DNA from 4 places in the Alkaliphilus crotonatoxidans genome. Region 3 is predicted to be linked to each of the others. Evidence: riboswitches for the same ligand, from Rfam matches in the RefSeq annotation. Region 3 holds a riboswitch; each other region holds the start of a gene.
The links. Region 3 has a riboswitch for S-adenosylmethionine ahead of metK (methionine adenosyltransferase). Riboswitches for the same ligand answer to the same signal wherever they lie in the genome.

Region 1 (7,836 bases), 640 kb from region 3:
AAACTGAAAAGATATACTAAGGCTTTAAGAGTTATAACTGATTTCAAAGCATTTTATAAAAGTGAAGACCGGTACTTATATGAAGTTCTCTTAATGGAAGCTAATACATACCTAGATATTCAAAATTACGAGAAAGCCCAAAAACTTTACGACAAACTACTAAAAAAATCAGATAAACTGACACCTGCTTTATTATTTTTATTATATGAAAACTATGCAGACCTTGCTCAAAGATGTGGAAAGTATCAACAGAGTCTAGATTATATTAATTCTGCTTTTAATTACATTAACGAAGCTGACCCGAATGATGGAACGTATCTTTATGTAAAAAGGGCAAGAGCATACTGGAAACTAGGAAGAATGAAAGAAGCTAATGATTTAATTGATGAAGGACTAAAAATGGCAGTGAAAGTGTCTAAAATTGATGTAATAATAGATTTAACTGTATTACAGGTTCAAATGGAGATAAGTGCTAATAATTATGGTGCGGCAGAAAGGAAGCTGGGTTTATTAAAGGAATATATAGAGCAACATGGTATGAAAGAAAAGATGGACGAAATACATTTGTACTATATGAAAATTTATTGTAAAGAGCAGGATTATGAAAAGTGTTTAGGATATATAGATAGCTCACTACAGCAAAAAAGTAAATATATTTTATAAGGGGGAAGGTTAAGTGAAAATAGGAAAGAAACTTATTACGTTTATAATATTTACATTGTTTTTAAGTCAATTGATGTTAGTAGAAAGTAGAATTTCGCCTAGTAATAGCACTACCTTTGAGTCGCCATTATTTGCTATATCTAATCCTGTAACCACTTATTCTGATCCAAATCCAATGATTGATTAAATATAATTCATTAGGATTTTAATACGAAACCTATATATTTACCTTTTAATATATTCTATAGATGAATTGTACTAGAGTTAGGGAACCTCTAACAATAGGTAGATAAATAAAATTAAAAACGATAGAAAAGGGGAAATTATTTTGATAAAAAAACTTACGGTATTAATCTGCTGTTTAGTTATTTGTGGACAGTTGGCAATTACTCAAGCCTTTGTGTCAGGCGAATATACGATGGGTTTTACGGGGAGTAGTAATAATCCCATAACTACACTTTCTGACCCTAACCCTACAACTGAATAACTCGGCAGATATAAAACTTAGGAGTAGGAAGTCAATGTTTTTATTTATATTTTAGGAATCATCGAATTGGGCAGTAATGATATAATTAATTTTTAAAAGGAAACATCTGTGTACTTAAAACACAGGTGTTTCCTTTTTTTATAAAATGCAGGTAACATAGCACTGTATCAGCTTATAAACTGTTCCAAAATTCCTTTTCAGTAATTTTTAATTGATTTTTTAATATAAAACGCCATACATTAATTGGTATTTCCTTATGGGTGGCATGGCTGATCTTTGTTTGAAGAACGGTGCCATCCATTAACACTTTTTCATAATACCAATGGTCTGAATTACGAATCATTACCCAACCGTTTTTATCACAGTACTTTTTTAGGTCTTTGAATTTAGGCGGCAAAGCTATAGCTCCAGTAATTCCCTGATCTCATCATCATTATCGCATAGCATGACTCTCAAAACAAAAGGAAAATGATCACGGCGGTTAGGCGAATGAAAAAATAGCTGAGATCGCTGAAAGTAATCCTCTGCATACTGCTTTAAATCAATAATTAGCTCATTAATAGCTTCTTCCTGGGTATTGGCATTTGCATAGATTTCTAGTTTATCAATAATTAAGGTAGTGGAACCATCGTCCTCAACAATAATCTCGGGTTTTAATGAAAAATGAGAGAGTATTATTTTTTGCATATCTAGTCGTAGTAAAAGAACTTCCTCGGTTTTCTTACGATTAATAATAGTAGGCTTAAAAGCATTAAAAACTTCATCATACAAAGATGAAAAAGTTTTTCTTGCATCTGATAAATTTCGTTCAATTAACATAGACATTCTCCTTTCACCTCCATATTAACATAATATGTACAAATTGTACAGATAGTACATTTATTATTAACAACGATAGGGGTATTTATTATCAGATTAAAAATAATTACTTTAAAATTATATGAAAAAAGCCTGATTCTCAGCAACGGGCTTCTTAACAGATAGCCATTGATTGACAATAATGTATATTAGCTATACAATATCCTTATGGAAAAGAATATGATAAAAATCTGTGAACTTTTGATCAATGTAATTAGCGAATTTTATGAAAAAGACAGCCAGGCACGGAACTTTGGCACCGACGTTGAACTTTATCATTCAGAAATCCATATGCTACAATGTATCGAAGAAAATCCTGGTATGCATATTTCTGGAATTGCCCGAATGATGGGTGTCACCCGAGGGGCCGCCTCTCAAACGGCAAAGCGGCTGGAACGAAAGGAAATGATTGTCAAGGAAGCCTGTCTTGGTAATGATCGAAAGGTTGTCTTGCGGTTAACCGAAAAGGGAAAGGTTGCTTCATACAACCATAAAAATGCCCATGAAGAGTTTACTGCCTTAATCTCTAAGATTCTGACTGAGGCGAGGGAAGAACAACTAGAGTTTTTACACCATTTTCTTCTTCGCTTTCAAGCATCCTTGAAGGGAGGATAATTTTTTATCCATAATGTATAGCATATATACATTTTTATTATTACTAAACTACTACTACCTTATCGCAGTGATGCGTTGAGTTATTTCCTGTGGAAATCTAACTGGGGATAACTGGAATTTTGCGATGGGGACTAGCATCGAAAAGAGGATTATCATGAACAAAGAATACTTAATAAATGAAAAACCACTGAAGGCTTTATTAGTTTTTGCAATTCCAATGATTATTGGTAATCTATTTCAACAATTCTATACGATGGCTGACTCTGTATTAGTAGGCCGTTTTGTCAGCGAAGATGCCCTGGCCGCCGTAGGGGCTTCTTACTCTTTAACAAACGTGTTTATATGTATTGCCATCGGAGGCGGTGTAGGGGCTTCGGTAATAGTCAGCCGTTATTTCGGAGCAAGGGAATACAAGCGAATGAAGGAATCGGTCTACACCGCCCTACTTTCCTTCCTCGTCATGAGTATTATTTTGGGTATTATTGGATTTTTTGCCGGAGAACAGATTATGCGGCTTCTAAATACGCCGGAAAGCATTTTAGATATGGCAACGGAATATCTGGCCATCTATTTCCTGGGGCTTCCCTTCCTGTTTATGTATAATGTACTTTCCGCCATGTTCAATGCCATTGGCCGCTCCCGTATTCCTCTATACCTGCTGATTTTTTCATCTGTATTGAACGTTGTTCTGGACGTTTACATGGTACGTTCTATGCATATGGGGGTAGCGGGTGTGGCCTGGGCAACCTTAATAGCCCAAGGCATATCTGCAATCATCTCCTTTGTATTATTCAGTAGGGAAATGAAGGCGTATCCCATCAAAAAATTGCAGCTTTTAAACTGGAAAGAATTAAAAAACATGACGAATATCGCATTTCCTTCAATTTTGCAGCAGTCAACGGTTTCCATTGGTATGATGCTTGTTCAGTCTGTTGTCAATAGCTTTGGTAAGGAAATGCTGGCAGGCTTTTCAGCTGCCATGCGTGTAGAAAGCATCTGTATTGTACCAATGGCGGCAATGGGAAATGCTATTTCAGCCTATACAGCGCAAAACATGGGGGCAGGAAACGATAAACGGGTGCATCAAGGCCTTCAAATGGGGAGCTGCATCGTTGCGTTTTTTGCAGTTTTAATTTGCATTATCCTAGAAAGCTTTTATCGTCCCATTATCTCTCTGTTTTTAGGAAGTGACGGTACTCAGCTTGCCCTTCAGACAGGAACAAATTTTCTAAAATTTATGGGTTGGTTTTTTATTTTAATTGGGCTAAAGATGGTTACCGATGGCATATTGCGAGGTGCCGGCGACATGAAAATGTTCACTATTGCCAACTTGGCGAACCTGACTGTTCGTGTTAGCGTTGCAGTGATCATGGCACCCCGTTTTGGTATCGCCATGGTGTGGTATGCAGTTCCTGTTGGTTGGCTCGTAAACTTGATTATTTCCTATGCAGAATACCGAACCAAAAAGTGGCAGCGTATTTCTGTTAGCGAAAAGTATTCTTATTAACAGAGCTTCTCGCACCTTGAAACATACCCTTTCTAACCCTAAAACTTAATAATCACCTTCTGTATTTTTAGCGGACAAAGGCTTCACCAGGGGGCACTTAATCCATTCCTCGATGGTTGTCAAGGATTATTTTGTCGAAACTAAACGAAATGGTTTCATGCGCCTATTGTAGCCTTTCATCTAAAAGGATATAGTAGAATCAATAAGAAAATTTCGTAAGCTAGATGAATGTTTGCTAGAAATGGCAGTAAGGTGGTGAAAATTAATGTCGTTAACCATGGGAGAGAAATTGCGTATACTAATTAAAAGAGAAAAAATAACCATAACCGAGCTGGCAAACTTACTGAATACCTCCAGTCAAAATCTTTCAAACAAATTATCTCGTGATAACTTTTCAGAAAAGGAGCTTCAGCGAATTGCCCAGCTGTTGGGATGTCGGTTTGAGGGGTTTTTTATCTATGACAACGGAGAACGAATTTAATGCTAAGGGAGGTTGTTAAAAGAAAAATAACATAAAAATGTTATTGACTAAGTATATTAAATATAATACAATACGTATATGTTTTAAGTATACAATTATCATAATCGAATAATAACAACTCTTATCCAGAGAGGTGGAGGGACTGGCCCGATGAAACCCGGCAACCGTACTTAAGTAATTAAGTAAAGGTGCTAATTCCTGCGAAACAAATGTTTCGAAAGATAAGAGAGCCAATATTTTAATTTTGTCTCTCTGTCTTTTCAGAGAGTTTTTTTATTGTTCAAAAAAGGGGGGACAGGACAATCGTATATTAGTTCAATTAAAATGCTTTAGAACAATAATCAATTAGCTAATTAAAGTAAAGGAGAGATTGAAATGAAAAAAATGGTAATCTTAGGTTTAACGGTCTTTTTATTAGTTTCCCTGGTGGGCTGCGGTAGCAAAACAGCAGATAGTAAGCCCCTTAGTACAGAAAAGCTGGTTATTGGTGTAAGCGCTGGCCCCCACGAGCAGATTATGGAAAAGGTTAAGGAGCTGGCCGCCGCAGATGGCCTTAAAATAGAGCTTAAGGTATTTACGGAGTATGTTATGCCCAATATCGCCCTGTCAGAGGGAGAACTGGATGTTAACATTTTTCAGCATAAGCCCTATTTAGATAAATTTAAGGAAGATCGTGGCCTAGACCTGATTGAGGTTGGGTATACCGTTAATTTCCCCATGGGAATCTACTCAGATAAAATAAAGGATGTTTCTGAATTAAAGGAAGGCGACAAGGTGGGGCTGCCCAATGACCCAACCAATGGTGCCAGGGCTTTAATATTATTTGAAAGCGCAGGCCTGATTAAACTGAAGGAAGGTGTTGGGGTTGCCGCAACGGTCAATGATATTACAGAAAACCCCCGTGGTTTAGATTTTATAGAGCTGGAGGCCTCGCAAATTCCAAGACAATTAAATGAACTGGCGGCGGCGGCCATAAATAGTAATTTTGCCATTGAACATGGCTTTGTACCAACAACAGATTCGATTTATATTGAGCCAAATGATTCCCCCTGGGTGAATATTGTTGCTGTAAGAACAGAGAACAAGGACGATGAAGTGATTAAAACCCTGCTTCAATATTATCAATCTGACGAAGTAAAGGAATTTATTGAGGTTCAGTTTGAGGGCTCTGTTGTACCTGCCTGGTAAATGGCCTAAAGGAAAGGATTGATACACCTTGATCAAATTAGAGAATATCGTAAAGGCTTTTCCTACCCCAGGGGGGGAGCTGAAGGCAGTGGATCATGTGTCATTGGAGGTTCAAAAAGGGGAAATTTATGGAATTATCGGCCATAGTGGTGCAGGGAAAAGTACCTTGATTCGATGCGTTAACCTGCTGGAAAAGCCCACCGCCGGTGAGGTCTATATAGAGGGTGTACCCATTACCAACCTGGCTCCGGCGAAGCTCCGGGAGGTACGTCGGAAGATAGGAATGATATTTCAGCACTTTAACCTGCTAAAGACCGCCAGTGTCTACGATAACATTGCCATTCCCCTTAGATTGACCGATGTACCAAGGGAAGAAATCGATAAACGGGTAATGAAGTATTTATCAGTAGTGGGCCTTGAAGGGAAAAAAGATGCTTACCCGTCGCAGCTTTCTGGGGGTCAAAAACAACGGGTAGCCATTGCCCGGGCCCTTTCCCATGAGCCCGAAATATTATTGAGTGATGAAGCCACCAGTGCCCTTGATCCCGAAACCACAGAATCCATCCTGGAGCTGCTGTTAAAAATCAACCGCCAGTTTGGTATCACCATCCTATTGATTACCCATGAAATGAATGTGATACAGAAGGTTTGTGACCGGTTGGCGGTGATGGAAAAAGGTGTCGTGGTGGAGGAAGGAAAGGTGTTAGATATCTACGGAGACCCCAGGCACCCAACCACTAAAAAGTTCATCAATAGCCTGTTCCCGGAATTTTTGTCTAAGGAAGCCCTGGCCCAAGAGCAAGCCGACGGGTTAACTGTATTATTGTCCTTTGTGGGAAATGCCGCCGAGCAGCCTGTTCTGGCCCAGGTTGCCAAACAATACGAAGTCTTTCCCAATATATTGTCGGGTAACATTCTTCAATTGAAGGATTCCCAATATGGAAGGCTTATTGTCAAGCTAGAGGGAAATGAAGGGGAAGTTAGAAAAGCAGTCGACCATCTTAAAAGGGGCGGCATTAAAGTAGAGGAGGTGCGCTGACATGGATAAAATTACACTGTTTTATGATCGATGGGGTGCGGTGATCGGGAAGGCCACCGTAGAAACCTTTCAAATGGTTCTCATTGCCATGTTGTTTTCAGTGCTGATCGGCCTGCCCCTTGGGGTGCTGCTGGTGCTTACCAGAAAGGGGAAACGGCTGGAAAACAAGACTATTGCCCTGACTTTAAACACAGTTATTAATGTAATACGTTCACTGCCCTTTATTATATTACTGTTCTTTATTATACCCTTTACAAAGCTATTGGTAGGTACCTCCATTGGGGTAAAGGGGGTAATTGTGCCCCTGGTGGTCTATACGGCTCCCTATATTGCCCGATTGATGGAATCGGCCCTGTTAGAGGTAGATAAGGGAGTTTTAGAGGCCTATGAGGCCATGGGGATCAAGACCAAGGATATCATCTGGCATGTGATGATAAGGGAGGCAAGGCCCTCTATTGTTCTAGGCCTAACCATTGCCGTCATTGGTTTAATTGGTGCCACCGCCATGGCAGGGCTGGTGGGGGCCGGAGGACTGGGGGATCTGGCCTACCGCTTTGGGCACCTTCGTTATGAGGTTGACGTCATGTATACCACTGTAATCATTTTAATTATATTGATTCAGGGAATACAATCCTTTGGTAACCGACTGGCTGCAAAGCTGAAAAGGGATTAATACTTTAATACTCATGAAAAAGCCAGTCACCTACAGTATAAAGCTGGGGTGGCTGGCTTTTGCTATTTAGTAATTATTCTACAATGATTTCCTTGGTATTTTCCCACAGGCCGTGGATATTACAGTAGCTGACGGCATGGAAGGTACCAGATTTTTTTAATTTCACAGTCGTTAAACCAACGGGCTCGGTAAAGCTGTCACCCTCTCCGTGGGCAGAAAATTGGAAGCTGGCAATTTCAACAGGAAATTTGGCACCTTCTGGGTGGAAAAATACCTTGAACCAGGCAATGTAATGCTCAAGGGTGTTGGGGTGTCCAATGGCATC
Region 2 (7,836 bases), 600 kb from region 3:
CCCTTCAGCCATGCCTGTTCAAAATCCCCCACAGCAAAATCAATGAAGCGGCCGTTGGCATCTAATACCGCATTAAAGAGGAAATCCGGGGCCACCCTCCGGCATATTTCCGTAATATCTTCACGCATGGGATTTCCTTCAATTTTATTGGAGCAAGCATTGGAGTTCAGCCCGGTTCCTTCCCCAGGCAGGAAGGTCAGTCTATGGTTTTGCTGAATTGTTTGTATTCCCGCCACACCGGGGACGATACCCTTAGCACCGCCGCCAAAGCCAGCGAAGAGATGAAAGACAATCCCCCCTGTTAAAATTACCCGATCGGCCTTTACGACTTTTTTATTAATATAAATAGGGGTGCCTCGGCTCGATTCCCCTAAATAGCATAGTTGGTCTTCATCATTACAATTATGATCAATGATTTCAATTCTTTCATAGATGCCATCACCCACAATGGCCCTTTTTTCTTCCTCAGTTGAGGGTCTATGGGAACCTAGGGCAATGATGACGGTGATATCCTCATCTTCTATTCCCAATTCATTGAGATATGCCACAATAACCGGCAGGAATACGGCGGTTTTAATCCAAAGCCGAGTAATATCGCTGACAATAATTACTATTTTATCCTTAGCCTTGACAAGCTCCCTAAGGGGGCCGGTTCCTATTGGCCGATCAAGCCTTTCTCTAATCTTTTCTTCTATCTTATCTATGGGGCTAGAGTCCTTTGGAGTCAAGATATTAATAATGTTTTCCTCCTTAAGGGCAACCTCCCACTGACGACTTCCGTACTTGAAATGATACTGCCGCATATTAAATCACCTCCTGATTACGATACTTAAGCCCTGCCTTTTCCCTTAACAGCTTCAGACGTTCAATGGCCGCCAGTAGGGTCTCATTTTTTTTAGCATAATGAAACCGAATTAAATGACGTATATCCTCCTTGAAGAAGCTGGAGCCCGGTACAGCCGCAACCCCCACCTCCCGGGCCATCCATTCACAAAATTCCACATCATCATCCTGGGTAAACTCTGAAATGTCCACCATCACATAATAGGCCCCCTGGGGCGTGGTGTAGCGAAGGCCCGCTTCATCTAGCCCCTTTAGAAAAAGATCCCGTTTTTCTTTGTAGCTTGCCCGTAGTGATGCATAGTACTCATCGGGGAGCCTCAGCCCTGCCAGGGCTGCCTGCTGTAGAGGAGCCGAGGCCCCTACCGTGAGAAAATCGTGAACCTTCCTTGCCCCCTCGGTAATGTGATCGGGAGCAATCAAATACCCCAGCCGCCAGCCGGTAATAGAATAGGTTTTAGAAAGTGAGCTACAGGACACCGTTCTTTCATACATACCCGGCAGTGCTGCAAAATAGATATGTCGGTGGGGCTCCATGACAATATGCTCATAAACTTCATCAACAATTACAAAGGTATCGAATTCTTCTGCCAGGCTGGCTATATACTCCAATTCTTCAAGGGTGAAGACCTTACCCGTGGGGTTAGAGGGATTACAAAGGATAAGGGCCTTAACCCCCTGTTGAAAGGCATTTCTCAGCTCATTTCGATCAAAGGTAAAGTGGGGTGGCTTTAAAGGAACATAGATGGGCTCTGCCCCGCATAAAATTGCATCGGCAGCATAGTTTTCGTAAAATGGTGAAAAAACGATGACCTTGTCATTGGGGTTACACAGGGTCATTACGGCCACCATCATGGCCTCGGTGCTGCCACAGGTAACTACGATATCTGTTTGGGGATTAATTTCAATCCCCATCAGCTTAGATTGTTTCTGTGCCAACGCCTCCCGAAAGGCCTGGGAGCCCCAGGTAATTTCGTATTGATGGGGCCCCTTCTCAGCAGCCTCTTTCAGGGCCTCTATCAATTCACGGGGCGGATCAAAGTCAGGAAACCCCTGGGAAAGATTAATTGCTCCGTAGGAATTGGCGATTCTGGTCATTCTTCTGATAATTGAATCTGTGAAATAGCTTAAGCGACTGCTGATTTCAGCCATGTCAATCTTCCTTTCTTGATATATATTTGATCTATAAGAAAAAAAGCCCCTTAAAAGATCAAGGGGCTTAAAAATAATTAGGCCTCTTATCTTTCAGTCTCAACGACTGCAGGAATTAGCACCTGGCACTGGCTGTGCTGGTTGCTGGGCTTCATCGGGCCTTTCCCTCCACCTCTCTTGATAAGAGCTATTTAATTGTGTTTTCAAGAAATACTTTTATACTTTAATAAAATAAAGCCCCTTATAAAAGAGGCCTGTTAACAGTTTCCTCCCTTATCTTTCAGCCATTATGACTGCAGGAATTAGCACCTGGTACGATACCGGTTGCTGGGTTTCATTGGGCCCTTCCCTCCACCTCTCTTGATAAGAGTTATTCGATTTATTTGATAATTATATTTGATTCACCCATTGATGTCAATAGAAAAATTTAAAAATAAATTTTAATTGATAATGATTATTATTATAAACCAAGGGTATATTACCAGTAGATTCAAATACGGAAAAGATTTTAAGGAGGAATTTCAATGACTTATAAATTACCACAATTAGATTATGCCTATGATAGCCTGGAGCCCCACATTGATGCGGCCACCATGGAAATTCACCATACTAAGCATCATCAGGCCTATATTAACAACTTAAATGCCGCCCTTGAGCCTTACCCCGAGCTTCAGGGAAAGGACATCGAGGAACTGCTTCAATCCCTTGATCAGCTTCCCAAGGAAATTCAGCAGGCCGTAAGGAATAACGGCGGTGGCTATTATAACCATAACCTTTTCTGGAAGGTGATGGGCCCCCATGGAGGCGGCTTACCAAAGGGCCAGCTGTTGGAAGAAATTAATCAGACCTTTGGCAGCTTTGATCAGTTTAAGGAGCTTTTCAACAAGGCAGCAGCCACCCGTTTCGGCAGCGGCTGGGCCTGGCTGATTATCAATGCTTCTGGAAAATTAGAGGTGGTTTCCAGCCCCAATCAAGATAGCCCGATAATGGAAGGAAAGCGCATTTTACTAGGCCTTGATGTTTGGGAGCATGCTTATTACCTTAACTACCAAAACCGAAGACCCGACTACATTAGCGCCTGGTGGAATGTGGTTAACTGGAATTATGTCAACGAAAGGTATCAGCAATTAAAATAGATGCTTTTGCTCCTTATAGTTTTACCTCATCACTTAAAATTGAAGGACTCGATAGTCCTTCAATTTTTTTATTAATACCTAATCAGCAATACCAAACTCTTCTTTAAAAATATGCTCAAATTCTTCATTAACTTGAATTTCCTCTAATTGAAAATCTTTCCCGTTTCTGCTAAAATAAACAATCCAATAAGCCTTGTTTACATCTATTAAATTCCATGTATTTTTTTCTTTTACTATAATTCTGTCAATAACAAACTCTTCCTTTGTTTCTCCTACTTTTTTTAGATCTATGTAATTCACGTCTCCATCTGTTGATTTTTCTATGATGAATCCTGAAGTAATGATGCTACTATAGGAAGCCTGGCGATAAAAGTATATTAAAAATACGATCATCATTATTGCACTAATATAGATAAAAATTTTTTTCATCATTTGTTTTTTCTCCTAATAAACCCTCTATTATTTCCTGCACTATGGAAATATTGTATTATATAATTATTAATAGCTCAACTTCCACATCATAAATTTCATATGCTATAATAAAAAAGTGTTTTTATAAATGTTATTGGAGGAGATGTGAAGCTTGCTGGTTTTAAGAAATAAGGATTCAAAGTTGTACACCATATTAGATAAAGTTTTTTTAATGGGTACCATCATTTTTAATTTTCTATATCTTGTTTACAGAGACATAGATATTTTTTTTAACCTAGGCTTTATTTTTTTAATTCTAATTTTATTCCTAATAGCGACTAAAGAAGTAATAGCGAAGGGTAATAAAAAAGGTTATCTCATTTATATTTTAGGAAGCATAGGATTATTATCGCTTATACTTAAAGCTATTAATTCTACCCTTTAGCCCGTTGGCTCTTCCATTGTCATTTCCTTTTTAAACCCTTATACTAAATGTATATTAAACATAATATGGAGGCATTTTAAAATGAAAAAAAAGGTTTTAGTTTTATTGGTTGTCATGCTGGTGGCCTTGCCCCAGATGGTCTTTTCTCAGGAAAGCAATACCTATCAAGCTCCCCTTGTTCCTGAACCTCAGCCCCTGGTGGCTCATGCCGGAGGCGCAATCTACGGCTTTCGTTACACCAATTCTCTGGAGGCCCTGGATACTGCCTACAAAAATGGATTTCGGTTAATTGAGCTGGATTTTAATTGGACAAGGGATGGACAGCCCGTTTTGATTCATGACTGGGGACAAATGGTCAGTCGTATTTTCCCCGGCGCCAGAGGCGTTCTTTCGCTGGAGGAATTTAAAACCATGCCTACCCTTTTTGGCCTTACTCCCATGAGCTTAGCTGATTTATCGGCATGGCTTGAAAGGCACCCCGATGCATTTATTATTACAGATGTTAAGGAAGATAATGCCCGTACCCTGGCTTGGATAAAACATTATTACCCTGAAATGGCTAAGCAGGTGATTCCTCAGATTTATAGCTTTGATGAGTATAGCAGGGTGAAAAACTTTGGCTATGAAAATATCATTTTAACCTTGTACCGTATGAATACCACTGAAGAAGAGGTTATCAGCTTCGCAGTGAACAATCCCCTTTTTGCTCTGACCATTCCCCTAGAGCGGGATCTTTCTACGCTGCCCCAGGCCCTTAATGAACTGGGAATTCCCACCTATGTTCATACAGTTAACGACCTATGGGCTTATGAATCCCTAAGGGACTTGGGGGTTTACGGAATTTATACCGACTACTTTCAACCTAAATATTGGATTGCACAGTAATGCTTTCTTTACTTACATATAAAAGCATTACAAAAAATTAATGATTTTTGAGAAGATTGGTGTATGAAAGCTATTGAATATTTATGCATTTAGTATTAAAATTAATATCATTGCATAAATATTACACAATGCCCTGCGTCAACTAAATTAACGGATTATCTCTGATCATTTAAATGACGCAGGATACTAGTATAAGGAGTGTTTTCATGACCAAAAATAATATTTCATCGGGTGGATTACTGAAATTTATACTCCCCTCTTTAATCGGGGTCATGTTATTTATGGTGCCTATCTCTATTAATGGTGAGATCACTATTCCTATTGCACTACTATCTAACTTTATTTTAGATAATTTTTCTGAGGTGCTTCCCACCCTTACAGTGGTATTAATCACCATTACTTTAGTAGGAACGGTGCTGACAAAGTTATTTAAGCCGGCCTTTATAATAAATAGCAGCTTTTTTAGTACGCTGTTTAACGTGGGCCCCCTTTGGTTTATCTCGAGGCTAATTGGTGGTATATTTGCCATTTCAACCCTTTTGCAGATTGGGCCAGAGTGGATATGGTCTGGTGATACCGGTGGTATGCTGCTGTTTGATTTATTGCCGGTTTTGTTTTCAGTATTTTTATTTGCAGGATTATTTTTGCCCTTGCTTCTGAATTTCGGTCTATTGGAATTTGTCGGTACCCTATTAACCAAGTTCATGCGACCTATCTTTAAGCTCCCAGGCCGGTCATCAATTGACTGTATTGCCTCCTGGCTTGGAGATGGTACCATTGGGGTACTGTTAACCAGCAAGCAATACGAAGAGGGATACTATACCAAGAGGGAAGCGGCTGTTATTGGTACCACCTTTTCAGCTGTATCAATTACCTTTAGTCTTGTGGTCATTTCACAGGTGAATTTAGGGCATTTATTCCTTCCCTTTTATTTAACCGTTACCTTTGCAGGCTTTGTGGCCGCCATTATTACTCCCCGAATTCCTCCCCTTTCTAAAAAGCCTGATACCTATTTTCAGGAGGCTGCCAAAGGAACCAATGAGGAAATACCCAAGGGTTATTCCACCCTTGGATGGGGATTAAATCAAGCTGTTGCCAGGGCTGAACAAAATAATGACTACACAAAATTCTTTAAGGATGGCTTCAAAAACGTATTGGATATGTGGCTTGGTGTTACACCCATTGTTATGGCCTTTGGTACCCTGGCTTTGATTATTGCAGAATTTACCCCAGTCTTTCAATGGCTTGGACTTCCCTTTATTCCATTATTAAAGGCCCTTCAGGTGCCCCAGGCCGCCGAGGCCGCCCAAACCCTTGTGGTGGGCTTTGCGGATATGTTTTTACCCTCTGTTATTGGAAGCAGAATTGAAAGTGAACTGACCCGTTTTGTCATTGCCTGTGTTTCTGTTACCCAATTAATCTATATGTCAGAGGTAGGGGGACTACTGCTGGGCTCTAAGGTACCTGTTTCCCTGAAGGATTTAATCATTATTTTTATCGAACGGACACTAATTACCTTGCCGATTGTGGTATTCATTGCCCATATTATATTTTAGAGTAATATAAAACACCTGCTGCCAGTTAGGCAACAGGTGTTTTTTTATGGAATATTCAATTCAATCAATCGTTAAGTGAATCAATCATTTGATCTCGATATGCACTAATCTCGTCGTTTATGGTAAACTGGTTCCTTTCCAATACCTTTAAATAGTCCACGAAGAGGGTTTTTAAAGTACCTTCTTCACCGTCGGCAAGGTTCTGGTAAATCTCTTCTAATTCCGGCTCAAGCTTTTTATTGTCATAGGAAAAGGCCGGGGTATTATTGGCTCCATAAACCAACAGATTGGCGTATTGATCAAAGAGTAGTGAAATCTCCTTAGCCCTGTCTGACTCTCCATGAAGGGCTAAAAATTCCTGCTGTTTCAAGGCTCTGTCGGCCACCTCTGACCATTCAATGATAATTGCAGCGTCCTTCACTGCTACATTGTCTGATTCTGTCTTCATTAATTCCAAATAATCCTTAATGTCCTGCTTCAAATAATCTCCAAATTGGGCAGTGATGCCATAATCAATGATCGGGAAAAAGGTTCCTTCAGCAGTTTCAACCTTATACCCCTGATTGATGGTGTCTGTCAAAAGCGTCTTTAAATCTTCATCTTCAACTTTTTCTAAATCTAAGGACCACTGATTTTTTTCATAGACTTCCATTAGTTTTCCCTGCATGGTTCCATCTGAAAAATATCGTTCCTCAAGGGCGGATAATTGTTCTTTTTGTACGTTTTCCAGCTCAAGAACCATCTCAGTGGCATCTTCCTCTGTAAGGGAGTCGATATGCTCCTGTAAATGTTCAATCATCCCTGCCAGATCTTGATTTTTTACCAGGGCATCAAATTCTTCCATGATGGCTGCCTCGTTGTTTTTTTGCTCCGGGGGGTTTTCTTCATTGGGTGTTTTGTTGCCGGTACACCCCAATAGCATCGCCCCTGTCAGGCTAAGTATTGTCATTCCGACGATTAGCTTTCGTTTCATAAAAATCTACCTCCTTTTTCTTTATAGGCAGCTTCTATTGCATTCAATAGAAAGGTGAATTCCACCTTATTAATTAGACGGCCTATAGTGATAAATGTTCCAGATTATTATAAAGTTTTTTTGAATAGCAGACAATGAAAAAAACAGGTTTGTCCACCTGCTTTTTCCATTGCTTCTAACTATCCCTTTGCTCCAACCAATTCCTTTACCTCGTTGGAATGGAGCACCCAAAATTCTTCCTCTTTAGTTTTCGAAGGTAATTCCTGAAGCAGCCCCTTTTCCCGGAGCATTTTATGGAAATAACGAATTACATCACTTCGTTTGATAATCCCAATAAAAATTCCCTGATCATCCACCACCGGTACAAAATTCTGATAAGTGGTTGCCATAATTAAATCCTCAACATTGGAATTGATCGATACAGATTTATTCATTCTA
Region 3 (7,836 bases):
CATAACCCCTCTAATTATAATGGTTATAAGGTATACTGGGATGACGGTGCCCAGGTGGCAACCCAGCGTGCAAAGGAAATCTCCAATGAAATAAATCGCCTGAACCAATACCACGAAATACATGCCATGGCCCTTGAAGAAGCGAAGAAGCTGGGACTCTTTCAATATATTGAAAAAGGCCTTGAGGATGACTATATTGCAGCTGTCAAGTCACTGTCCCTAAGGTCGGAGTCGATTCAAGAAGCAGGCCAAAGCCTGAAGATTATCTACACACCCCTTCACGGCACCGGTAATCTGCCGGTGAAGCGGGTATTAAAGGAAATAGGCTTTCAACAGGTATACGGAGTTTTAGAGCAGGAATGTCCCGATCCTAATTTTTCTACTGTGAAATATCCCAATCCTGAGGAAAGGGAAGCCTTTAAGCTGGCCATCGGACTGGCTGAAAGGGCAGGGGCGGAATTAATCATTGGTACTGACCCCGATTGTGATCGAGTGGGGGCTGTGGTAAAGGATCAGACCGGGGAATTTATTGTCTTAAGCGGAAACCAGATTGGTGCCCTGCTGGTGGATTATATATTAAAGGGCCTTAAAGAAAAGAAAACATTGCCTGTAAATGGTGTCATTATTAAAACCATTGTGACCAGTGAAATGGGGGCAGCCATTGCTGAATCCTATGGTGTGGCTACTTTGAATACCCTTACGGGCTTTAAGTATATTGGTGCTAAAATTAAAGATTTTGAGGAAACCGGTGAATATCAATATTTATTTGGATACGAGGAAAGCTATGGCTATTTGGCAGGAACCCATGCCAGAGATAAGGATGCAGTGGTGGCTTCCATGCTAATCTGTGAAATGGCCGCTTATTATCATACCCTGGGACTAAATTTATACCAAGCCCTTGAAAGGCTTTACCAACGCCATGGCTATTATTTAGAAGGACTAAAATCCATTACCCTGAAGGGGAAGGAAGGAATTGAAAAGATACAAGAAACCCTGGAGAATTTAAGGGTTAATCCGCCTAGGGAATTACACGGGAGAGAGGTACAGGTTTTAGAGGATTATTTAAAGGGGGAGGCCTATGATTTTGCTACAGGCCGCCACTACACCATTGAGTTGCCTAGGGAAAATGTCTTAAAGTTTAAGCTGGAGGACGAGGGCTGGGTGTGTTTGAGACCCTCAGGAACCGAGCCGAAGCTTAAAATCTATACTGGAATCAAGGCTCGAGGCCTTAATGAGGGACAATTGGAGCTAGAGCATCTATTGGAGGCCTTTGAAGAGGTCATGGGATTATCTTAACGAGGTGGTTGAATGCAGGTATTAATTATTGATGATGAAAAGCTGTTGGTAAAGGGGCTAAAAAAAAGCCTCGAGCAGGAAGGCTTTCAAGTTTCCACAGCCTATGACGGGGAGGCGGCCTGGGACACTCTCCAGAATAAGGATTTTGATATCGTTATTCTAGATCTTATGCTGCCTAAAATCGATGGAATCAGCCTTTGTCGAAGGATTAGGGAAAAATCAGAGGTGCCGATTATTATGCTAACAGCCAAGGACTCAGACATCGATAAAATCTTAGGCCTGGAGCTGGGGGCCGATGATTATATGACGAAGCCCTTTAACACCCGGGAACTGATTGCCAGAATCAGGGCCATCTTTAGACGAATGGAAAAACAGCAGAAAAAGACGGTGACCTTCAGTTCAAAAAACCTTCAGGTAAATGCCATCGATCGCTCTGTCACGATTGGAAGCAAAATAATTGATCTGACCCCCAAGGAATTTGATATCTTGGAGTTTTTAATCAGAAGCAAGGGCCAGGTCTTCACCAGGGAGCAAATATTTCAGTATATTTGGAACGAGCCCTGCTTTGATACAAGAACAATTGATGTTCATATAAAAAATCTTAGAGAAAAGCTGAAGGATGAAGAGGAGGAGCAGCCCTATATTCAAACTAAATGGGGGGTAGGCTATTACTTTAGAAAGGATTGATTAAGCATGTTCTTTTCAATCAGAAATAAGCTAACAGTCATCTATACCCTCTTAATTCTTATTCCTTTAGTGCTGGTGAATTACATGGCCGTTCAAAATATGAGCCGATCCGTATTTAATGAGGTTCAGGTGAACACTTTGAAAACCGCCAATATTATTGGGAATTTAAGTCGAGACCACATCAACGACCTGGTATATCTAAAAAGAATTACCAAGCAATACGGGTCGTCCATAGAAGGCAGAATTCTAATTGTAAATGACCAGAGAAGTGTGCTGGTAGATAGCTATAATCTGTTGGATTGGGAGACGATAAACAATAAAGAAGTAAGGGAAGCCCTGGATGGGCAAGAATCCCTAGGCTATTATGAACGGCAGGAAGACATCCTGCAGGTGGCTGTACCAATCTTTAGAACCATTGAAGGGGAAAGGCAGGTGGTGGGAATTGTATTGATCTCCACTGCCGTTACGGATCTTTATCAACAGGTAAGGGATTTTAGAAGACAGCTTAATTTGGTTTCATTTACTGCTGCCCTGGTGGGGGGGCTGGCAGCCTTTATAGCCAGTAGTCGAATGGCGGCTCCTATTGCGGCCCTTTCCAAGGCGGCTAAAAGGATTGGTCAGGGACAATTGGGAGAAACCGTACAAATCAAATCAAAGGACGAATTGGGAAGACTGGCAGATAATTTTAATCAAATGAGCCAGGAGCTATATCGTATAGATCAGGGTAGAACCCAATTTATAGGCGATGTGTCCCATGAATTAAAGACTCCTTTGGCTTCCATGAAGGCCCTAATTGATTCCTTACTTTATGGTGAAGATGATTTGGCTATTTATCGAGAATATTTACAGGATATGGATTCAGAAATTGATCGGTTAACAAGCTTGATTCAATCCCTATTGACCATGACAAAGCTAGAGGAGCAGGGAATCAAAGTTAAAGAAATAGATATAAATCTTTTATTGGCCGATACAGTAAAAATTTTAAGGCCGCTGATTCAACAAACCGCAGTAGCCGTCACGATAGACCTACCTCAATCAGTTTATGTTCAGTGTGATCCCAATCGAATACAGGAGGTTTTTATCAATCTGATGGATAATGCCATCAAATATCGAGATATATCAAAGGCCCATCAAATTGTAAGGATCTCTCATAAAATCAATCGAGATGGTCTTCATTTAATGATCGCCGATAATGGTGTTGGAATAAGTAGGGAAGATCGAGAGGCAATTTTCGAAAAATTTTATAGATCCGATGTTTCCCGCTCCAGAGATACAGGGGGAGCAGGCATTGGACTTTCTCTGGTCAAGAGAATACTTGATGTACATCACTGGAAAATCAGTGTTGAGAGCGAGTCTGGAGAAGGAACGATTTTTTCAATCCACATTCCTAAAGGTTCCTTTAGCCTTCCTTCATAGAATCTTTACAAATCTTCAGCGGCCCTTCATAAATATTGAGTATAATGTTATTACAAAGCAGCAATTAGTCTGGAAGGGAGAGAAAAAAATGAAAAGAACAATAACCATACTATTGATAGCAATTATGGCTTTATCATTGGCAGCCTGCGGCAGGCAGCCGGTAGAAACACCCCAGGACCCTGACAAGGATCAAGATATTATTATTGATCCCAAGCCAGAGGGGGAAAAGGTTGAGGTAACCCTGTATTATATGAATGAAGAATATATTGCCACTGGTGATGAAAGTCTAGAAAAGGCTATTGCCGTCAAGAGAGAAGTGCTGGTGGGGGAAAAACCCTTGGAGGAAGTGGTTTTAGCAGAGCTCCAAAAGCAGCCCCAGGAGGAGGGAATCACAACGTCCCTAGAAGAAATCAAGGTTTTAAGTGTTGAAACTGCTGAAAATACAGCCTATGTTAATTTAGCCGGAGATAAACTCCATGGAGGTTCTCTGCAGGAAACCTCGATTTTGACCCAGATGATTCTTTCTTTAACAGAGCTGGAAGGTATTGAACAGGTTCAGATTTATGTAGACGGAAGTGTAAGGGAAACCCTGATGTCTCATTATTTTATTCAGGAACCCTTAACCAGAAAGGATATAGGATACTAAGAAAAAAATCAGCGAAGACCTTCGCTGATTTTTTTATGTAAATTTTTTCGAAGATTTTGTCATTTAGTACCAGAGACCCCTTTACAAGCTTTAACATAAATGAGAAGATTTTGGTAAACGACCCAATCATATTATCATAAGGGGGAAGAGAAAAAAACTGTTATTGGTTTTGTGAAGAAATCAACTAATAGGGAATTGCAATGGTGTGCTAAGTGAATATTACATATTTTTCACTTATGTTAAAAGTGTATTACAAAGCAGTTTTTTCTTGTAAACTATGGTAGACTCTAATTATAGTCTTGGAAAAATTTCGGTGGTGGTATAAATGAAAATAATTTTTATTGTATTTTTAATTGCTCTTTATATTTTACTGGATTTTAACGGACGAGATGAAAAGCAGAAAGACCCTCAATATTGAAATATATTCTATTCCCCCTCCTCCTTCTATAGGCCTGATAATCAGGGCCTATAGTTTTTTGCAGAAAAAAAGCCCCTGTCCATTGATTCACCCTTTTAAGTCTGCTATCATAAGATGAGCAGAACAATACGTGGCTTTGGTCAGGTAAGGGAGTATATATCACAAAGGCCCTGTCGAGTCTCAGTATTCCTTTGATCAACCTAATGATCGGTCAAAAAAAAACCTTCAGTGTGAAGTGAACATCCGAAGGTTTTGTTTTTACTATGATTTCTTACTTAATTCGTGGAACTGGTTAATTAAGTCGTCTATCTGGCCATTAAGCTTTAAGATTTTCTGTTTGTCGGCTTTCTCCTCCATAAGGTGTCGCAGATGAGCTTTTAAAGATTCAATCTCGTTTTTTAGCATCTTCACTTTATCCATACTCTGCCCCCCTTAACCAATAAGTGCTGTCTAAAGAAAACATGCAGCTAAATGTAATGTTATTATACCAATGATTACATTTAATAAACAATAGATTTAAGTTAAAATTATACAAAATTCCTAAAAATAACAGACCATCCTCTAAGGAATCTTTTTCAAAATATATGATATAATGGTAATACAGAAGAATTGAGGTGAACTGATGGGAAAAATATTTGAGGTGATAACCCGAGAACTGATGGTGCTGCTGGTTGCCGCCATGCCCTTGGCAGAGCTGAGGGGAGCGATCCCACTGGGGGTTTCCTTAGGAATGCATCCTTTACATGCAACATTATTGGGGGTTCTGGGCAGCTTAATTCCTGTACCTTTTCTGTTATTTTTTCTAAAGCCTGTTGTATTATTCTTTAGAGATTTAAAGCCCTTTAAAAATCTGGTGAACCGAATTTTACGAAGGACCATTAAGAAAAGCGATAAAATTAAACGTTACAGTGCCCTGGGCCTGGTATTGTTTGTTGCTATCCCATTACCAACCACCGGGGTATGGTCAGGGTGCCTGGCCGCCACAATATTTAATATTCCTATCAAAATAGCCTTTCCGGCCATCGCCCTGGGCACCGTCGTAGCGGGCAGCATTATGTTTACCTTGAGCTATGTTATTACAAGTATTTAGAAGCAGGTTAGATGAAAATACAAGCTTTTTTAAAAGTTTCATATTAGTAAAAAATATGTTGACAGATATACAACTCAATGATATTATGAGTTAGTAATTCAATTAAATAAAAATCTTGATGCCTTATCAAGAGTGGTGGAGGGAAGGGCCCGATGATACCCGGCAACCGTAGCGTACGGTGCTAATTCCCACAGATTCTGATTCTGAAAGATGAGGTAAGCATATATAGTTGATATGCCTCTTCTTGAAAGAGGTTTTTTTATTGCAATCAATTATTCCTATTTCAGATCAGCATATTTTCCTGGCATGGATGGGTATATTAGTACAGAAAACCTTCACGCTCAGGAAGCTCGATTATACAGATAGCCTGATAACATTAGGAAAAGGGAGGTAATTTTTAATGGCACGAAGACTATTTACTTCAGAGTCAGTGACAGAAGGACATCCAGATAAGATCTGTGACCAAATTTCTGATGCAGTATTAGATGCAATATTTGAAAAGGACCCAAAGGCCAGAGTTGCTTGTGAAACCACTGTTACCACTGGATTGGTTCTGGTGGCCGGTGAAATCACCACCGATTGCTACGTTGATATTCCAAAGGTAGTTAGAAAGACAATTGAAGAAATTGGCTATACCCGTGCAAAGTTTGGCTTTGACTGCGATACCTGCGCCGTTTTAACAGCCATTGACGAGCAGTCCTCTGATATTGCCATGGGGGTTGATGAGGCGTTAGAGAGAAAAAAGGGGCAAATGGTAGATGAACTGGAGGCCATCGGTGCTGGTGATCAAGGGATTATGTTTGGCTTTGCCTGCAATGAAACACCTGAATTGATGCCTTTACCAATTTCCTTGGCCCATAAGCTTTCAAAGCGACTTTCTGATGTACGCAAGGATGGTACCCTTGATTATTTAAGACCTGATGGAAAAACCCAGGTGACTGTAGAGTATGATGGCGATAAGCCCCTGCGTATTGACACAATTGTTATTTCCACCCAGCATGGCCCTGAGGTAGACCAGGAAACCATCGAAAGGGATTTAATCAAGCATGTGATCAATCAGGTGGTGCCGGCTGGTTTGCTGGACGAAAATACCAAGTATTATATTAACCCGACGGGCCGGTTTGTAATCGGTGGACCCCAGGGTGATGCCGGGTTAACCGGTAGAAAGATTATTGTTGACACCTATGGCGGCTATGCCCGTCATGGCGGCGGTGCCTTTTCTGGGAAGGACCCAACAAAGGTGGATCGTTCTGCTGCCTATGCTGCCAGGTATGTAGCAAAAAATATCGTGGCTGCAGGCCTTGCCGATAAATGTGAAATTGAACTGGCCTATGCCATTGGGGTGGCCCAGCCTGTATCGGTATTGGTAGAAACCTTTGGTACAGGAAAGGTGGATGAGGGATTGCTGGTTGAACTGGTGAGGAAACACTTTGATTTAAGACCAGCGGCCATTATTCGAGACTTAGATTTGAGAAGGCCAATTTATAAACAAATTGCAGCCTACGGACACTTTGGAAGAACCGATTTGGCCCTACCCTGGGAAAAAACTGACAAGGCAGAAATTCTTAGAAGAGAGGCCCTGGGACAATAAGATATCCCTTGGATGATTTATAAAGACCCTATTCGTGATGGAATAGGGTCTTTATTATGTTCAGCTAACTTTTATGGTATAATATTACTATTAACAATTGCTTAAGAGGTGAGAACCCTGATAGAGGTAGAAGGAAAACTAGTTGAAGTGATATATCAAAATGAATCCAATGGGTATACGGTAGGGATTTTGTCTGCGGCGGAAGAGGATATCACCGTCGTTGGAATCCTGCCTGCCCTCCGGGAAGGGGAGGACCTCATTGTAAAGGGTAGGTGGACCATGCACCCCAGCTATGGCAGACAGCTGGAGGTGCAGGAATATAAGCCGGTGAAGCCCTCCACCATAGAGGGGATGATCAGCTATTTATCATCTGGTATGATCCATGGAATCGGAGAAAAGATGGCCAGGAGAATTGTAGATTATTTTGGTTTGGAAACCTTTGATATTTTACAGGCTGAGCCCCATCGTCTAAAGGAGGTGCCGGGAATTGGAGAAGCAAAGGCCGGTTCCATTGCTGAGGCCTTTCGAGAGCAGCGGGAGCTGAGGGAGATTATATTATTTCTTTCTCAATATGGTATTACCCCCAACTATGCCATCAAAATTTATAAAAAATATGGAGAAAAAACAATCCCCTTGATTCAGGAAAACCCTTATCGATTAGCAGAGGATGTAACTGGAATTGGTTTTAAAAA
Region 4 (7,836 bases), on a different contig from region 3:
TTGAACCAAGCCATGGAGAAGTGGTTTCTCCGGTGACTGGTACCATAACCACCATATTTCCTACTAAGCATGCCATTGGTATTACCGCTGGGGATGGCCTAGATATTTTAGTTCATATAGGAATTGATACTGTTAACCTTAAGGGAAAGGGTTTTGAGCTTCTGGTTAACGAAGGAGACTCAGTACAGGCCGGACAGCCGATTCTTCAAGTGGATTTAGAAGAAATTAAAACCAATGCAAAGTCAATTATTTCACCAATCATCTTTACAAATCTTTCTCAAGACCAGCACGTTACCTTTAAAGCAGGTACACAGGCGAAGCGGGGCGAGGAAAACGTAGTGATGATTCAATAGCTGGCCTCATTGCCAAGCTGATAAATTAGTATATTTCGTTAAGGAGGAAAATAAAATGGAAAAAAACGTTAGTGTACAAAATGACTCAGGTATTCATGCAAGACCGGCGGCAATGCTGGTAAAGGTGGCGGCTCAGTTTAAATCAGATATTAATATAGAATATCAAGGTAAGGTAATTAATGCAAAATCAATTATGAATATTTTAAGTGCAGGGCTGCAAAAAGGTAATGAAATTAAAATTGTTGCCAATGGGCCAGATGAAGAAGCTGCACTGGCAGCCATTGTTGATCTGTTTAATACAAAATTTGGCGAGTAGGCTGGAGGTGTTAAAATGTTAAAGGCAACAGGTGCTTCTCCGGGATTTGCCCTGGGGAAGGTATTGGTCGTTAGAAATGAGCCCGTTATCCTTGAAAAGGAACCCATTGAAGATATTTCTCAGGAAAAAGAAAAGTTTCTGGGTGCCATTGAGGCTTCTAAAAAGGAAATTGAGCAGATTAGAGAAAAGGCATTAAAAGAGCTGGGGGAGCAAAAAGCAGCTATTTTCGATGCCCATAAAATGATATTGGATGACCCCGAATTAATTCAAGGGACAATAAACAAAATTGAAAGTGAAAGGCTTAATGGAGCCTATGCCCTTAGTAAAACAGCCGAAGAATTTATTGCTATTTTTGAAGCGATGGATAACGATTATATGAGGGAAAGAGTCGCAGATATAAAAGACGTAACTGATCGTGTAATTCGTACAATTACAGGGCAAAAGAAAACTGATTTAGCTTCCTTAGAGGAGGATGTTATTCTTGTTGCTCATGATTTAACACCCTCTGAAACCGCTACAATGGATAAGGAACGGGTGATGGGCTTTTTAACCAATATAGGGGGCAGAACCTCCCACACGGCCATAATGGCAAGATCCTTGGAGATTCCTGCAGTGGTAGGTTTAAAAGATATAACTGAAGCCTTAAAGACAGGAGATTTTGCTATATTAGACGGTGAAGGAGGAACTGTAATCGTTAATCCTTCCAAGGAGGAAATCAAAAAGTACGAAGGGCTAAAAGAGGCCTATGTTACTGAACGAAAAGCCTTGGATGCCATTAAGGGTCAGGAAAGCATCACGAAGGATGGCAGACGGGTAGAATTGGCAGGGAATATTGGTACTACCCAGGATATAACAGGCCTGATTAAAAATGATGCCGAAGGAGTAGGACTCTTTAGAACAGAGTTTATTTATATGAATCGAGAGACCCTGCCCAGTGAGGAAGAGCAATTTGAAGCCTATAAACAAGTATTGGAAGCGATGAACCCGAAGCCCATTGTCATTCGTACCCTGGATATTGGCGGAGATAAAAATCTCTCATACTTGAAAATTGGGGAAGAAATGAACCCATTCCTTGGATATCGTGCCATTCGGCTATGCCTGAAGGAACAAAAAATATTCAAAGATCAGTTGAGGGCCTTACTGAGGGCCAGTGTATACGGTAAATTGAAGATTATGTTCCCAATGATATCCAATTTGAAAGAGCTTCTTGAGGCTAAAGAAGTGCTAAATGAAGTGAAAGCTGATTTAGACAGGGAAGGCATTGCCTATCAACATGATATAGAAGTGGGAATGATGATTGAAGTTCCATCGGCGGCCGTGATGAGTGATGTGCTGGCAAAACATGTAGATTTCTTTAGTATTGGTACAAATGACCTTATCCAATATACCTGTGCGGTAGATCGAATGAATGAAAAAATACATCACCTGTATCAGCCCTTTAACCCGGCCGTGTTAAGATTGATTAAAACAGTCATTGATAATGGTCACCGGGAAGGAATTTGGGTTGGTATGTGCGGTGAATCTGCCGGCGACCAAAGAATGATACCAATCCTGTTAGGAATGGGATTAGATGAATTCAGCATGAGCCCCTTATCCATTCTTCCGGCCAGAAAGCTGATCAGAAGCCTGAGCCTTGAGGAGGCCCAAAAACTTGCTGAAGAGGTACTGAAGCTGTCTACTGCTGAAGAGATAGAGAATTACCTCGAAACTAAAAGCTTATAATTTATATAGAAAAAGGAGCCCTGGGCTTCTTTTTTATATATGAAAAGCTGTATAGAAGCCCTGTTCACAGGAAAGGAATGGATAAGCCACAGCAAAAATGTTAAAATGAATATAACAGGTCAAAAGGAGTGAGATAATGGAATTTAAACAGTTTGGAACAAAATACGTCATTCGTTTAGACAAAGGGGAAGAAATTGTATCGACCCTTAAGGAGTTTTGTCAACAGCAAAAAATTACCCTCGGATGGGTAAAGGGGATTGGCGCCGTTGATCAAGCCACCATCGGGCTCTTTGAGGTGGATAAAAAAGAGTACCATTCAACTGAGCTTAAAGGCGATTATGAAATCACCAGTCTTTTAGGGAATATCTCGACCATGAATGATGAAGTATATCTTCATCTTCATATCAATCTTTCCGATAAAGATCATCAAACCTATGGCGGACATCTTAACGCTGCTGTAATCAGTGCTACTGGTGAACTTTTAGTGGAGGCAATCGAAGGAACCGTTAACCGGGCCTTTAGTAATGAAGTTGGTTTAAACCTATATCAATTTTAATCTTTGTTATCCCCTGGATAAAAAATAAATCCGGGGGTTTTTTTATGCCCAATAGGTACCTTTCCCTCCAGGCTTCATAAAATACAAATAGACAGTAGACTCAATAGATCATACAGGTATCGGAAGGAGGAAAGCTAGAAATTGTTTTCATAAAATAGGGTAGGGGATCAAAGAGAAGATAGAACAATTACTTGGAGGGATCAGAATGTTTGCAGGAAAAACCCTTCTCATTACCGGTGGAACAGGCTCCTTTGGTAATGCAGTATTAAATAGATTTCTAAAATCCAGTATCAAAGAAATTAGAATCTTTAGCCGTGACGAAAAGAAGCAAAGCGATATGAGAATTCGATATCAAAGTGATAAAATCAAATTTTACATTGGTGATATTAGAGATTATAATAGCATTTATCAGGCAACAAAGGGTGTAGACTACATCTTTAACGCAGCTGCTTTAAAGCAGGTGCCCTCCTGTGAGTTTAATCCAATGGAGGCGGTAAAAACCAATATCATAGGAACAAACAATGTATTGGAAGCTGCCATAGAAAACGGTGTAAAAAAGGTAATAGGCCTCAGTACAGACAAGGCAGTATATCCAATTAATGCTATGGGGCAATCCAAGGCCCTGATGGAAAAGCTGATCATTGCTAAATCAAGGAATTTAAATAAGGGAACGCTTCTTAGCTGCGTACGGTACGGTAATGTTTTGGCCACCAGGGGCTCTATTGTTCCCCGACTGGTGGAACAAATCAAGCAGGGAGAATGTCTAACCATTACCAATCCCCAGATGACAAGATTCCTCATGTCAATGGATGATGCAATTAATTTGGTCATTCATGCCTTTAAATATGGCCATAACGGAGAAATCTTTGTACTCAGATCCCCTGCCGCCACTGTAGCAGATTTGGCACAAGCAATAAAGGAAATCTTTAAGATTGAGGCCGCCACAAAGATTATAGGAATTCGACATGGAGAAAAGTATCACGAAACCCTGGTAACCCACGAGGAAATGGCCAGGGCAGAAGAATTAAAAAATTATTATATAATAAAGCCCGATGATCGAGATTTGAATTATGGTAATAATGATGACGTACAAGGAACCCTCTCCGACTCCCTGGAGGCAGGCTATAACTCCTTTAATGCTCCCCGCTTATCGGTCAGTCAAATCAAAAAAATACTATTAAAGCTGCCCTATATTAAAGAAGAGCTAAAGGAATATAAGAGAATGTCAGGGGTAAAAGAAAAATAATGATATTAACAACAGCTGAAACGATAGAACGGGGAAGAATTCCCCAGGGGATTCCCCGTCTGTCGACCTCTCTTTTGACAGGGATATTGTCAGAATTATATAAAAACAGTATTTACAATTGTAAAGAACTATGATACACTATAACAATAATTTTTATAGCATTGATCTGGAAGCTTATATTTTGATTAAGGGGGTTTTTATTACAGAATAACTCAATGGTCTAATCAATTGAAGGTAATTTGTTTTGACCGATAAATAAAATAATCTTATCCAGAGCGGTGGAGGGACTGGCCCAATGAAACCCGGCAACAGCCAACCTGTTATGACAGGCTGGAAATGTGCTAATTCCTGCAGCCCATGGCTGAAAGATAAGGAGATTGTGTAAAAGGCATATATAAAAGCATGCTGCCGCTTCTTATCTAAAGAGGTGGTTTTTTTATACAATTAAAAACCATCGATCATAAGACAGGAAATAAAAATACCGTGTTGAAAATGATAGGGAGGTATTGAATTGAAAATAGCCAATATATACAATGAAAAGAAACCAGTTATTTCCTTTGAGGTCTTTCCTCCAAAAAAAAATCACGATATAGGCACAATTTATAAAACCATAGAGGGATTAACGGAATTAGGGCCAGATTTTATCAGTGTAACCTATGGAGCAGGGGGAAATGGAGGAAATCAAACCCTTGAAATAGCATCCTTAATTAAAAATCAATATGGAATAGAGGCATTGGCTCATCTCACCTGTGTCAATTCTGAAAAGGGAACCATTAAAAGAAAGCTGGATCAGCTACAGGAAAAAGGAATAGAAAATCTACTGGCCCTGCGGGGAGATATGCCTATCAGCGGTGAGGGAAGGCCGGTTAAAGACTACCAATATGCAATAGATCTAGTAAAGGATGTAAAGGCATATGGAAATTTTTCAATAGGGGGAGCTGCTTATCCAGAAGGTCACATAGAATGTGATGACATCAATCAGGATATTGACTGCCTCAAAGATAAGGTAGAGGCAGGGGTTGAATTTTTGATTAGCCAGTTATTTTTCGAAAACCAGCTATTTTATCGGTTTTTAGAGCAATTGAGGGGGCAGGGGATTCATTGTAAAATATCCGCCGGAATTATGCCTATTTTAAATAAAAAGCAAATTGAAAAAATGATTTTTCTTTGTGGCGCCTCCTTACCAGCCAGGGTAATTAAGCTGTTGGCACGATATGAGCATCAGCCCGATACCCTTAGAAAAAAAGGAATTGAATATGCGGCTCAGCAGGTTTCAGATTTAATTAAAAATGGTGTAGATGGAATCCATCTCTATACAATGAATAAGCCGGAAATTGCCAGGGAAATTATGGCTCAATTAAATATATAGCAAGCATATAGACTTTGGGAAAGAGGGTTGAAGAAAATTAAGCTAAGAAAATCAGAAGTATTAAGATACCTTGGTTATCGTGATCAGGCCCTTGACCGGGAGCTGACTCAAATGATCGATAGCTGTATGGAAGAAATGGAGCAAGCTACAAAGGCCTTCTATGTATATCAAACATTTCAAATTCAACACCAAAATGATGGGATTAAACTGGTGAATACACGGCTTATTCTTAAGGGCGCAGCCATTGCCTCACACCTCAAGGGCTGTAGCCAATGCGTTATGATGGCGGCTACCCTGGGGGTAGGGGTTGACTTGAAAATAAAAAGATACCAGCATACCGATATGACCCGGGCGGTGATACTGGATGCCTGCGCTTCTGAAGCCATTGAGGTACTCTGTGATCATGCAGAATCCGTCATAAAAAATGGAGCCGCCCCTGGCAGCTATCTGACGGGGCGATTCAGTCCGGGCTATGGCGACCTTTCGGTTGAACTGCAGCCAGAGCTAATAAAGCTGTTGGAGGCTGATAAAAAAATTGGTTTGACAGTGACAGACCATCATTTTCTAGTACCCAGAAAATCAGTTACAGCCTGTATCGGTATTAGTAAAGACCCCACCAAAAAGGTTGCTGGCTGTGAAGGCTGTCTACAATATCAACATTGCAGCTATAGAAAAGGAGGTTCTGCCTGTGCGGAATTTGATAAATGAACAAAATAAAATGATTTTGTTTGATGGGGCCATGGGCACCATGCTTCAAAGGGCAGGTCTTGAAGTCGGTGCCCTGCCGGAGCTGTTAAATCTTGAGAAGCCAGAATTGATCCGAGAAATTCATCAAAGCTATGTAAAGGCAGGGGCTCAAATCATAACCACCAATACCTTTCAAGCCAATGAATTGAAGCTGGGAAAAAGCTCCCATAGCCTTGAGGCAATTATCGAAGCCGGGGTAAGGCTTGCTAGAGAAGCCAAGGCCCCCTATGTGGCACAGGATATTGGCCCCCTGGGTCAAATGCTGGCTCCCCTTGGTGAAATCAGCTTTCAAAGGGCCTATGAGATTTTTAAAAGACAGGTGATGGCTGGCGTTAAGGCCGGGGTGGATTGTATTATAATTGAAACCCTCTCCGATTTATATGAGGCCAAGGCGGCTCTGCTGGCAGTTAAGGAAAATAGTGATTTACCCGTATTCTGTACTATGACCTTCCAGGGGGACGGAAGAACCTTTGTGGGAACCGATGCCATTACAGCTACCCAGGTGCTACAGGGACTGGGGGCAGATGCCCTGGGAATTAATTGCTCCCTTGGGCCTAAAGAAATTCTGCCATTATTACCTGACGTGTTAAAATACGCCAAAGTACCGGTAATCGTACAACCCAATGCAGGGCTGCCCACTTTGGTACAGGGTAAAACCGTTTTTCCGGTGGAGCCAGCAGCCTTTGGAGAATACGGCAGGCAATTGGCTAAGCTGGGCGTAAAAATTTTGGGCGGCTGCTGCGGCACCACACCAGACCATATAAGGGCCCTACAGCAGCAAATAGACAGATTTCAGTTTCAACCCTGCGAGACAAAAATCGTTACCTGTTGCACCTCGGGCACCAAAACAGTCATACTTGACGGGAAAACAACAATAACAGGGGAACGAATTAATCCGACGGGAAAAAAACAACTAAAGGAAGCCCTGCGTCAAAATGACTTGGAGGTGCTTTTAACCGAAGCCATAGAACAAACCCGGGCGGGGGCCCACATATTAGATGTTAATGTTGGATTGCCGGAAATCAATGAGGAAAGGGTATTGAAGGAAGCCGTTACTACTATTCAAACAGTGGTAGATACACCGCTTCAAATTGACAGCGTAAATATCAAGGCCCTTGAAGGGGCCCTCAGGTGCTACAACGGAAAGCCAATTATAAATTCAGTCAATGGAAAGGAATCTAGTATGGAGCAGGTTTTCCCCCTGGCCAAAAAGTATGGGGCAGTTTTAGTGGCCCTTACCCTGGATGAAGGGGGAATTCCGGAAACCGCCGAAGGAAGAGTGGCCATTGCAGAAAAGATCATGAAAGGAGCCATGGCCTATGGAATTCCAAAGGAGGATTTGATTATAGACTGCCTGGTGATGACCGTTTCGGCTCAGCAATCTATTGTCATGGAAACATTAAAGGCCGTGTCTCTGGTTAAGGAACGACTGGGATTAAAAACTACCCTGGGGGTCAGCAACGTTTCCTTTGGCTTACCCAATCGGTCATTAATCAACAGAACCTTTTTAGCCGGTGCCCTAATGGC

Region 1: it holds a riboswitch for S-adenosylmethionine, as region 3 does, so the genes downstream of both, ACYQ1I_RS05095 (MetQ/NlpA family ABC transporter substrate-binding protein) here and metK (methionine adenosyltransferase) in region 3, are expected to answer to the same signal.
Region 2: it holds a riboswitch for S-adenosylmethionine, as region 3 does, so the genes downstream of both, ACYQ1I_RS05275 (pyridoxal phosphate-dependent aminotransferase) here and metK (methionine adenosyltransferase) in region 3, are expected to answer to the same signal.
Region 4: it holds a riboswitch for S-adenosylmethionine, as region 3 does, so the genes downstream of both, metF (methylenetetrahydrofolate reductase [NAD(P)H]) here and metK (methionine adenosyltransferase) in region 3, are expected to answer to the same signal.

Annotation. Positions count from the first base shown of each region.
Region 1 covers NZ_BAAHXS010000004.1:531,241-539,076, reverse strand. Annotated here, with positions in the region: gene ACYQ1I_RS05130 (helix-turn-helix domain-containing protein) at 1-663, shown strand, start outside; gene ACYQ1I_RS05125 (hypothetical protein) at 677-850, shown strand; gene ACYQ1I_RS05120 (hypothetical protein) at 1,323-1,547, opposite strand; gene ACYQ1I_RS05115 (hypothetical protein) at 1,550-1,969, opposite strand; gene ACYQ1I_RS05110 (MarR family winged helix-turn-helix transcriptional regulator) at 2,177-2,623, shown strand; gene ACYQ1I_RS05105 (MATE family efflux transporter) at 2,778-4,130, shown strand; gene ACYQ1I_RS05100 (helix-turn-helix transcriptional regulator) at 4,396-4,611, shown strand; SAM riboswitch class I at 4,730-4,839, shown strand; gene ACYQ1I_RS05095 (MetQ/NlpA family ABC transporter substrate-binding protein) at 4,987-5,799, shown strand; gene ACYQ1I_RS05090 (methionine ABC transporter ATP-binding protein) at 5,828-6,838, shown strand; gene ACYQ1I_RS05085 (methionine ABC transporter permease) at 6,840-7,511, shown strand; gene ACYQ1I_RS05080 (class II SORL domain-containing protein) at 7,585-7,836, opposite strand, start outside.
Region 2 covers NZ_BAAHXS010000004.1:579,245-587,080, forward strand. Annotated here, with positions in the region: gene larAH10 (NPN-dependent 2-hydroxyacid racemase, LarAH10 family) at 1-803, opposite strand, end outside; gene ACYQ1I_RS05275 (pyridoxal phosphate-dependent aminotransferase) at 805-1,992, opposite strand; SAM riboswitch class I at 2,076-2,179, opposite strand; SAM riboswitch class I at 2,263-2,362, opposite strand; gene ACYQ1I_RS05280 (superoxide dismutase) at 2,517-3,128, shown strand; gene ACYQ1I_RS05285 (hypothetical protein) at 3,207-3,560, opposite strand; gene ACYQ1I_RS05290 (glycerophosphodiester phosphodiesterase family protein) at 4,066-4,869, shown strand; gene ACYQ1I_RS05295 (YjiH family protein) at 5,076-6,425, shown strand; gene ACYQ1I_RS05300 (hypothetical protein) at 6,490-7,398, opposite strand; gene ACYQ1I_RS05305 (CBS domain-containing protein) at 7,578-7,836, opposite strand, start outside.
Region 3 covers NZ_BAAHXS010000004.1:1,174,612-1,182,447, forward strand. Annotated here, with positions in the region: gene ACYQ1I_RS08105 (phospho-sugar mutase) at 1-1,296, shown strand, start outside; gene ACYQ1I_RS08110 (response regulator transcription factor) at 1,309-1,983, shown strand; gene ACYQ1I_RS08115 (sensor histidine kinase) at 1,990-3,399, shown strand; gene ACYQ1I_RS08120 (GerMN domain-containing protein) at 3,488-4,045, shown strand; gene ACYQ1I_RS08125 (hypothetical protein) at 4,725-4,883, opposite strand; gene ACYQ1I_RS08130 (COG2426 family protein) at 5,086-5,553, shown strand; SAM riboswitch class I at 5,674-5,770, shown strand; gene metK (methionine adenosyltransferase) at 5,954-7,144, shown strand; gene recD2 (SF1B family DNA helicase RecD2) at 7,253-7,836, shown strand, end outside.
Region 4 covers NZ_BAAHXS010000006.1:576,742-584,577, forward strand. Annotated here, with positions in the region: gene ACYQ1I_RS14785 (PTS sugar transporter subunit IIAB) at 1-353, shown strand, start outside; gene ACYQ1I_RS14790 (HPr family phosphocarrier protein) at 409-669, shown strand; gene ptsP (phosphoenolpyruvate--protein phosphotransferase) at 685-2,391, shown strand; gene ACYQ1I_RS14800 (PPC domain-containing DNA-binding protein) at 2,528-2,947, shown strand; gene ACYQ1I_RS14805 (polysaccharide biosynthesis protein) at 3,153-4,193, shown strand; gene ACYQ1I_RS14810 (hypothetical protein) at 4,193-4,327, shown strand; SAM riboswitch class I at 4,457-4,568, shown strand; gene metF (methylenetetrahydrofolate reductase [NAD(P)H]) at 4,705-5,562, shown strand; gene ACYQ1I_RS14820 (methionine synthase) at 5,590-6,270, shown strand; gene ACYQ1I_RS14825 (homocysteine S-methyltransferase family protein) at 6,251-7,836, shown strand, end outside.